Regions from separate parts of the Pseudoalteromonas sp. Isolate3 genome, predicted to be linked through region 2. Evidence: predicted binding sites of a transcription regulator. Region 2 holds the regulator's gene; each other region holds the start of a gene.

Region 1 (3,283 bases), on a different contig from region 2:
CGTATCAATTCTTTGGCAGAGTAGAGACTAGGTATAATAGTGGAAAATAATATCGCTAAATTCCGTAAAGAGAAGGGTTTATCGCAGCAAGAACTCGCTGATGCCATTGCAGTATCACGTAAAACCATTAGCACAGTTGAAACAGGCCGCTTTATACCTTCGGTTATTATCGCGTTAAAAATTGCAACCCACTTTGAACTTACCGTTGAGCAATTATTTACACTTGATGATAATGATTAATTAATCAAGTCAATCGCAATCTTGCTCTATCAGTAAGATTGCATCATTTCATTACTTCGGTATGATGCACGACCCTGTTGTTTTTGCACCCTGTGTACTAAAATCAAACAACCTAATTTGGTCAAAACTGGAGTATCGATTAAGCATGAAGAAACTGCTTATTTCACCGTCAAAAATGGCGCTTGGCGAGCAAGAAAGTCAAATTTATCAAAACATCCTCAAGCAGGCCTCTGATATCAGCTTAAACCTAATGGCAGTTAAAGTAGAAAACCACCCTGAAGACTTTTTAGGCTGGTGCTATGAGCTATTAAGTGCAAGCCGCGATCGCATTAACTACGATCTATTAGAAGATAAGCAATTACCGACACTTAAGAAACTTCATGACTTATTAATTTCTGCCATCAGCTTTTTGCAATTAAAAACCTTAAGAGTTGCACCATGGCCAGTTATCGCAGGCTTCATCGAACAGCATAAAGAGCTTGTGGCACTTGATGAGCAACTACGTTTAGCTAATTACATTGCAGCGATTAAATCACAATCATTAAAAGAGATGATCCCTGAAGACCGTTTAGCGTTTTCAGGTAAACACAGTGCGTCGCTTGATCCAAGCAGCTATAACTTCGATGTTGAATGGTTTGCTTCTACGAAGAACGCAAAAGGCTTTCACCAAATGTTGAGTGATTTGCCTGGTGCATTCGATGAAGCCTTAGCGCACATTCCACTTGAAGGCGAAATAACCCAAGAGCATTATCAACACTTTATGGTTGCATACTTGATGGCATTTAATGGTAGCGATGAAAAGCCAACGCTTGCTCCTGCAACTCGCTTACTTGCGATGCGCCGACCTGATGTGTTTACACCAATCGTAAATAGTAAACTTGATGCCCTTTGTGGGGCACTAGGTATTACCAAATTAAATAACCGTGATTTTGAGCGCTACTGGCAAGATATTGTAGAAGCAATCCATAATATGCCTTGGTTCAAAATGGCTAGCGCCGCAAATGAACTTGAGCAATCTTTAGTTGAAATTAAAGCCCTATTACCTAGCTTCTTTTATTATGCAGATAAAAGTACCGCCGATAACTCAAACTATATTAAGTTGTTAAACAAACCTAAGAGTACCACGAGCTCAGCAGGTAAAAAGACCGTACGCCGTGGCAAAGAATCAGCTGAGATACTGGTAGACCGTGCATTAGCAAGTGATGATATCCCTGAACATATCAAAGCAAAGCGCGATTCAATCATCAGTGAAGTTGAAAAAGGCCGAAGTGTTGAAGAGACTATTAGTCTGATGCGAGCGATTTTCGGCTAAGTCACTCTCAAATAAGAGAAACCCGGGTGCTTCGCAATTGTGCAACCGGGTTATTTTTTGCACCACACAAGTGCGCATGAACAATTCAAATATCCACTATTTTTTCAATTAAGCCATCTTAGAAGTCTGTTTTTAAAGCATTTAAGCATAAAATAGCCCATTCAAAATGAACTTGGCACAACCAGTGCAACATCGTATCCAGACAACACATAATAAATGTCCTCGAATAATAACCAGACTGCAATCTGAAATGGGACAAAATCAACATAACAACAGGATACAGAAACATGCTAAAACTAAAAAAAACGGTCGCAGCAAGCGCTCTTGCGCTATTAACTTTGAGCTCGACATATAGTTATGCAGAAGTCACAGCAAACGCTGCGGCAACGTCAAATTACTTATGGCGTGGTCAAGAGCAAACTGGCGGTGATGCTGCAATCCAAGGTGGTATCGACTACGCAAGTGAATCTGGCTTTTATGCGGGTACTTGGGTATCGAATGCTAGCTGGGCTGACGACATGACGTACGAGCTAGACCTTTATGCTGGTTTTGGCGGTGAAATCAATGAAACCTTTAGCTACGATGTTGGCTACATTTATTATGCATACCCAGATGCAGCATCTTACACAGATGCAGATTTCTCAGAAATCTACGGTAGCATTAGCATGGGTAGCTTCACCTTTGGTGCAGCAGTACTAGCAACATCAGCAGCTAGCGGTGACGGTACAGACTTTGGTGATTCACTTTATTTAAATGCTGACTACGGCTTCCCAGTTGGCAGTAGCGGTGCAGAAATGGCCCTTCATTTAGGTCATTACTCAGGGGATTTCATTGGTGATGATGACATCATCGACTACGGCGTTTCAGTGTCGAAAGACGGCTTTACTTTCGGTCTTTCAGACAATGACATCGATGGTTCAGATGTAAAAGTGTACGTCGCTTACGCGGTTGACTTCACTTTATAAAGAATGTGTTACTTGCTGCAACACGAAGGGCCGTAAGGCCCTTTTCTCGTTTAGGGCTATTCGTTAAGGCACACTATGACCAGTTGAGCCTTGCCAAATGCGATACCATTGTTCACGGCTCATAGAGAGCTGCTTAGCTTCAACCGCTGATTTAACACGTTCAATGTTACCCGTACCAAGTACCACAGACGGTGCACTCGGGTGCATTAACAACCAAGCATAAACAACTTGATCAATTGCTGTGGCGCCAATTTCAGCACCAACCTGCTCTAACACGGCACGTAAACGTACCGCTTTTTCATCATCACTTGAGAATAAACGCCCCCCTGCCAATGGTGACCAAAGCATAGGTTTGATATCGAGCAATTGGCATTGATCTAAGCTGCCATCATCAAGGGCTTTCATTTCGTAAGGTGAAAACTCAATTTGATTAGTTACAAGCTCAAAGTCTAAACGCGACTGTAACAAGCTAAGTTGTGATGGCGTAAAGTTAGATACACCAAAGTCAATCACATCACCATTTGCTTTTAGGGTATTAAATGCTTGTGCCATTTCATCGGCATTCATCAAGTAATCAGGGCGATGAATAAGTAATACATCTAAACGATCAGTGTTGAAGTTTTTTAGTGACTGCTGTGCTGAGGCAATAATATGCGCGGCACTTGAATCATAGTGGTTTGCTTTGCCTTGTAATCCTAGGCTTGCAAACGCAGGCTTAATACCACATTTAGTGATGATTTTGATTTCATCACGAATACTTGGTTTT
Region 2 (3,283 bases):
AATTCCATTTATGCCTCTGCTGATATAACCTGAAACAGTTGCTGATCGGTAGTAGCGCTACGCAGCTGTTTACAAAACTCTTTATCTTTAAGTCTATCAGCAATTGTTGATAAGGTCTTTAGATGAAGCTGAGAGTCACCATCTGGTACGATGAGTGCTACGAAAATGTCAACAGGGCGATTATCAATTGCATCAAAATTGATTGGGGATTCACTCACTATGACAAACGCCTGAGGTTCATCGGCGCCACTCATTCGGCCATGTGGAATAGCAATACCTCGGCCAATACCGGTGCTACCTAGCTTCTCTCGGTTGAGTAAAGCATTTAGGATATCTTGTTGAGATAAATGAGGAAGCTGCTGGTGAGCCAGTTCGCTGATATATTCAAGAATTCTTTTTTTGCTATTAAAAAGGACCGCAGCTTTGCTGCAGTCCTGATTAGTAAGTGAACTTAGTTTCATAATTTAATGTCGAGCTAATTTCTCTTTGTGTTTAATGACTTGGCGATCAAGCTTATCGATCAACGAGTCAATGGCTGCGTACATATCTTGATGTTCTGTAGAAGCGAACAATTCGCCTCCGTTTACATGTAAAGTTGCTTCTGCTTTTTGGCTTAATTTTTCTACATCTAGAATGACATGAACATTATTAATATGGTCAAAATGCCTTTCTAGTTTCGCAAACTTGGTGTTTACATAGTCTCTTAATGAATCAGTGATTTCTACATGACGACCAGTTAAATTTAGTTGCATAAGCATTTTTCCTTCTATGTAAAACGTCTAAATCAAACTCTTACGCTGATTAGACGGAGGTATTGCTAGAGACTCACGATATTTTGCAATTGTACGTCTAGCTACTTTAATTCCTTGCTCAGCCAATATATCTGCAATTTTGCTATCACTCAATGGTTTAGCCGAGTTTTCTGCAGCGACTAACTTCTTGATTAAAGCGCGTATTGCTGTTGAAGAACACTCACCACCATTTTCAGTGCTGACATGGCTTGAGAAGAAATATTTCAACTCAAAAATACCCCTAGGGGTATGCATATATTTTTGCGTTGTTACTCGTGAAATCGTCGATTCATGCATTTCGACCATTTCAGCAACATCATTTAGCACCATCGGCTTCATTGCTTCTGGGCCATGCTCAAAGAAAGCTTGTTGTTGTTGAACGATACAGTTGGTCACTTTTAATAGTGTATCGTTACGGCTTTCTAAGCTCTTAATAAACCACTTTGCTTCTTGTAAGTGAGAGCGAATAAATTGGCTGTCGCTACTTGATTTAACAGAGCGAGACATAGCCGCATATTGGCTGTTCACTCTAATCTTTGGCATACTATCTGGGTTTAACTCAACCACCCAGCGACCTTTTACTTTTTTCACTGATACATCAGGTATGACGTACTCAGACTCTTCGCGTACTATGCTATCCGCAGGCTTAGGGTTTAAGCTGTGAATTAGCGTCATTACTTCTTTAAGCTCATTTTCTTTAAGCTTAGTCTTTTTCATCAAAGTTCGATAGTCGCGACTCGCTAATAATTCGATATGCTCAGATAAAACCATTTTAGTTTCAGCTAAATATGGCGTGTTTGCATCGAATTGGCGAAGTTGAATACACAGGCATTCCTGTAAACTACGCGCCCCAATACCGACAGGATCAAACAATTGAATTCTCTTTAGGACCGCTTCGACTTCATCAAGTTCGATTTCTTCTTCATCACTATTTTGATTAAAGCTCTCGACGATATCTTCACAGCTTACCGTTAAAATACCAGAGTCATCGATAGCCTCAACAATTGCCACAGCAATCGCTTCATCAGTCGGACTAAAGGGAGTTAGCTGTAATTGCCACATAAGGTATTCGTGAAGGGTTTCGGTCGATGCACCTTGATAAATAGATTCATCTTCTGGCATTGGCCCTGATGATGTTGATGGAGCGGCACTCATGTACTCATCCCATGTAACATCCATAGCTAAATCGTCACTTACAGTGTCTTTATTTAGAGCATCACTGCTTTCTTGTTCATATTCGCTAGGTGCTTCGTCTGCAGAAGCGCTGACTTGCACATCGTCAGATTCAGCTTTTTGCTCATTTTTGCCGATGCTTTCTTCGTTGTAATCCGCTTCTTCCACTTCAAGTAAAGGGTTACTATCTAGCGCCTCTTGAATTTCTTGTTGGAGATCCAATGTACTGAGCTGCAACAAACGTATAGCTTGTTGCAGTTGTGGAGTCATTGTAAGTTGCTGGCCCATGCGCAGCTGTAATGATTGCCTCATGTATCCCTAACAATCCTTTTTTTAAGTTATCGATAACTGTGCAAAGACAGTTAAGTTATTATCGATTTATTGTCATTGTTATAAGTCTAGCAGATGCTCTAGTCGGTGGCGTAATGGTTACAGCCTAAATTGCTCGCCTAGATAAACATCGCGTACAGTTTGGTCAGCTAATACGTGCTCAGGTGTGCCTGATGCAATTAGCTCCCCATGAGAAACAATGTAGGCTTTTTCACAAACATCAAGGGTTTCTCGAACATTATGGTCAGTAATTAGTACACCAATACCACGATTTTTTAGGTGCTCAATAATTTTCTTTATATCTAACACTGAAATTGGATCAACACCAGCAAAAGGCTCATCTAAAAGGATAAATTTAGGATTAGCGGCTAATGCGCGAGCAATTTCAACGCGGCGACGTTCACCACCAGATAGAGCCATACCTTGACTATCACGGATGTGTTGGATGCTAAATTCATCTAATAAGCTATTTAGAGTTTCTTCCCGCGTGGTTTTATTTAGATCTTTACGAGTCTCTAAAATAGCCATCAAGTTTTGGTAAACTGTTAACTTTCGAAAAATCGAAGATTCTTGCGGTAGATAACCAATACCCAACCTCGCACGGCTGTGCATTGGCAAAAGGGTAATATCGTTATCATCGATGCTAATTTTACCTTTGTCGCTCGGAACTAGGCCTACAATCATGTAAAAAGTCGTGGTTTTACCAGCACCATTTGGGCCAAGCAAGCCAACAATACTGCCTGCTTCAACTTCCAGACCGACATTTTTAACCACTTGGCGGCCTTTGTAGCTCTTAGCTAAAAGCTCTGCTTTTAATGTGCTCATGGTTGGCCTTTATTGTCTTTTTTATTTTCAACAGGTACTAAAATAGTGTGTACACGATCTGATGAGTTTTCGTCTTTTTCAGCACTGATAAGCTGCTGAGCCATATCATAGGTAATGCTTTTCGCTGTTACTTTTTGACCAGCTTGGGTAACTTCAGCTTCACC
Region 3 (3,283 bases), on a different contig from region 2:
GGTGATAATGAGTGGACAGATTGCGACCGCGTCACATTAACTCCTCAATTTGATGAGCTCGAACGGCTAAGTTTTGTTAAAGGCTTAATGTTCGACGATGCTTATAGACAAAAAGCAAAACAGTTACAGGGTTATTTAACACAAGCTGAAATGCTAGAGAATGCTCGTTGGCAATTCGATGGCATTGAGTTTCGCACCTTACATATACCGGGTACTTTTAATGGTCGCTCGCAAATTTTAAAAAGTGACAAAAGCGCAGCACTTGATGCAGCCGACAAACGTGATAAGTACAATTTAATTTGGTTAAAACAAGCACTCGTTCAACAAGATGCTAAGGCGTATGTGTTTGGCTTTCAGGCTGATATTTACCACCCGACCAGTAAACCAGTTTGTAGTGAATCACAGCGCTCAAACTGTGATGCTTTTAAAGTATACCGTGATGCCATCAGTGACTTCGCAAAGCACACCAATAAGCCTGTGTTAGTGATGCATGGTGATACAGGTCCATACTGTAAACAACAGTTAGCAAGTAACTTAACACGCTTGAATGTACCTGGTGATTTTGCTGTGAGTGATGTAGCAAAAGTGGGCTTTGTTGATGGGAAGTGGCATATAGCGAGTGTAACAACAAATGAACCCCTCACAACGGGTTGTAAGTGAAACCCAACAAGTTAGCGAGTTTCTAGGGGAAAGAGTAAAGTTACGAGCTTAAGGTAGCTGCGGGTTTACCCCGCGAAGGCGTGAAATTTATTTCGCGCGATTCTCTCAATTTATGCGGCTGTAAGTCGGGCTTTAGCCCGTCACGTATGTGTGATAAAACACGTGTCGCCATAAATGACGACCTATATGACGTAGGGCAAAACGGAGCGAAACCTAACAAATTAGAGTGTTTCTGGGGGAAAGAGTAAAGTTAGCAAGCTCCTTGACACAAGCAGCAGGCAGCCTAGAGTTGCTAACTTGCTAACTTGCTAACTTGCTAACTTGCTAACTTGCTAACTTGCTAACTTGCTAACTTGCATACACAAAAAAAGCGACACTTGGCCGCTTTCTTCATAAAGTGTTGTGATTAGCAGTTAGTTTCTTCTGCGTTAACACCTTCTTTTACTTCTTCACATGCGTCTTCAACAGCATTTTGTGTATCAGTAATTGCTTCATCAATACGCTCACCTGCATCTTCTGCCGAGTTATCTTCACAACCCATGATGAATAGACCTGAAAATAGAGCGATAGTAGCGGCTTTCAAAGTTGAATTTTTCATAACGAAATTCCTTGTAAATAAAATAAATTAAGTGGTTATTTGCTTATAACTACTTAGGGGCGTTACCTCTAAGAGCTCCAGATACCAGTGAAATAACTAGTAGTACTAAAAATATAAAAAAGATAATTTTAGCGATGCCTGCAGCGGCTCCTGCGATACCACCAAAACCTAACACTGCTGCGATTAACGCGATAACTAAAAAAGTAATGGTCCAGCGTAACATAATGGTCTCCTTGGCTATTTAAATTTTCTAAAGTTCGATGTAACTGAAGCGAGTTCTGTGCCAGATATTTTACTTGTTTTATTTCAATGGTTTACCTTTATTTGTGATGCTGGTAGATGTTCATCACTTGGTAACATTTACGAGTAAGCATGTAAGTTATTCATAGTGATATTTTTTCATATTGAGTTGCATGAGGAAAACATCAGATTGTCACAGTATTGGTAAGACCAATTTAACTTTTTATTGGTTGGTAAAGTCTAACACCTTGTTGTGTGTGGTTTTTAGACGCTTGCTGGTTTTTAGTTAATAGCTGAACATATAACTTATGGCTATATCGACTATTTATATCATCTATATCGAGGCTTTGAATGATGGAAATGTAGGGTGTTAATTATATGTGCGGCATGTTATTTTAAAATTAATTGGTTTTACCAATTTACAATGGTGCTATACAAATGATTTTGGTTTGTTATTATTGGTGCATAATTATTTAACAAAAATAACTTTTTATTTTAAGTAAGCGAGGGGAGTCGTATGGATATAGGTGGATTACTCACCACTGCGGCCAGTTTGATGGTAACAGGCATGGTAGGCGTGTTTGTTTTTCTGACTATTCTGATTACAGCAGTCACTTTAATGTCAAAACTAGTGGGTCGATTTGATGATCCAGCAAGTGCAGAACCTACGCGAACAGCAAAAATTCAACCTCAACAGGGTGTGCCTCAGGCACATATTGCAGCAATAAGCGCTGCAATCGCTCAATTTCGAAATAAACAAAAATAACGGGGCAGCTCGAACATGGCTAAATTAAAATTAACCGAATTAGTATTGCGTGACGCACACCAGTCTCTTTTGGCAACGCGTATGCGCTTAGACGACATGCTACCCATAGCCGAAAAACTCGACAATGCGGGTTATTGGTCAATTGAATCATGGGGGGGGGCAACGTTTGACTCGTGTATCCGTTATTTAGGTGAAGATCCTTGGCAACGTATTCGCGAACTAAAGGCTGCAATGCCAAACACTAAGCAGCAAATGTTACTTCGTGGACAAAACCTTTTAGGCTACCGTCATTATGCTGATGATGTGGTCGAAAAGTTTGTCGAGCGAGCACACAAAAATGGGGTTGATGTATTTCGTATTTTCGATGCGATGAACGATGTACGAAACCTTGAAACTGCTATTAAAGCAGCTGTTAAAGTGGGAGCTCACGCTCAAGGTACAATTTCATACACAGTAAGTCCTGTACATACACTTGATATGTGGCTGAAACTCGCAAAACAGCTTGAAGAGCTTGGCTGTCATTCGATTTGTATTAAAGATATGGCAGGTTTATTAAAGCCATATGATTGTGAGCAGTTGATCAAAGGCCTAAAAGAAACCGTGTCTATTCCTATTGCGATGCAATGCCATGCTACTACTGGCTTAAGCACTGCAACTTATCAAAAAGCAATCGATGCAGGTATTGATATGCTTGATACGGCGATTTCGTCAATGAGTATGACTTATGGTCATAGCGCGACGGAGACAATAGTTTCAATTGTCGAAGGCACAGAGCGAGATACTGGCCTTGATTTAAACCAATTAGAAGAAATTGCAGCTTACTTCCGTGATGTACGTAAGAAATATGCTGCTTTTGAAGGTAGCTTAAAAGGCGTTGATGGTCGCATCTTATTAGCACAGGTACCTGGCGGCATGTTAACTAACATGGAAAACCAGCTTAAAGAACAAGGCGCGGCTGATAAGCTTGATCAAGTATTACTTGAGATCCCACGTGTTCGTGAAGACTTAGGTTTTATTCC

What was found. The regulator sigma-54, encoded in region 2, starts transcription at its own class of promoters, with help from an activator protein. The targets are predictions, from matches to a motif close to GTTGGCACGNNNNTNGNNT.
Region 1: a site for sigma-54 is predicted at 1,724-1,742, ahead of L1D46_RS06285 (TorF family putative porin). Genes of this name have one in related genera too.
Region 3: a site for sigma-54 is predicted at 1,528-1,546, ahead of L1D46_RS03040 (DUF1328 family protein). Genes of this name have one in related genera too.

The regions. Positions count from the first base shown of each region.
Region 1 is NZ_JAKEVN010000019.1:2,560-5,842, forward strand. Features, by position in the region: gene L1D46_RS06270 (hypothetical protein) at 1-31, shown strand, start outside; gene L1D46_RS06275 (helix-turn-helix transcriptional regulator) at 40-240, shown strand; gene L1D46_RS06280 (hypothetical protein) at 386-1,552, shown strand; gene L1D46_RS06285 (TorF family putative porin) at 1,840-2,517, shown strand; gene L1D46_RS06290 (aldo/keto reductase) at 2,581-3,283, opposite strand, start outside.
Region 2 is NZ_JAKEVN010000002.1:43,507-46,789, reverse strand. Features, by position in the region: gene rapZ (RNase adapter RapZ) at 1-8, opposite strand, end outside; gene ptsN (PTS IIA-like nitrogen regulatory protein PtsN) at 9-461, opposite strand; gene hpf (ribosome hibernation promoting factor) at 465-752, opposite strand; gene L1D46_RS01020 (RNA polymerase factor sigma-54) at 780-2,276, opposite strand; gene lptB (LPS export ABC transporter ATP-binding protein) at 2,394-3,119, opposite strand; gene lptA (lipopolysaccharide transport periplasmic protein LptA) at 3,116-3,283, opposite strand, start outside.
Region 3 is NZ_JAKEVN010000007.1:44,916-48,198, reverse strand. Features, by position in the region: gene L1D46_RS03050 (hypothetical protein) at 1-660, shown strand, start outside; gene L1D46_RS03045 (hypothetical protein) at 1,067-1,258, opposite strand; gene L1D46_RS03040 (DUF1328 family protein) at 1,308-1,481, opposite strand; gene L1D46_RS03035 (OadG family transporter subunit) at 2,016-2,264, shown strand; gene oadA (sodium-extruding oxaloacetate decarboxylase subunit alpha) at 2,280-3,283, shown strand, end outside.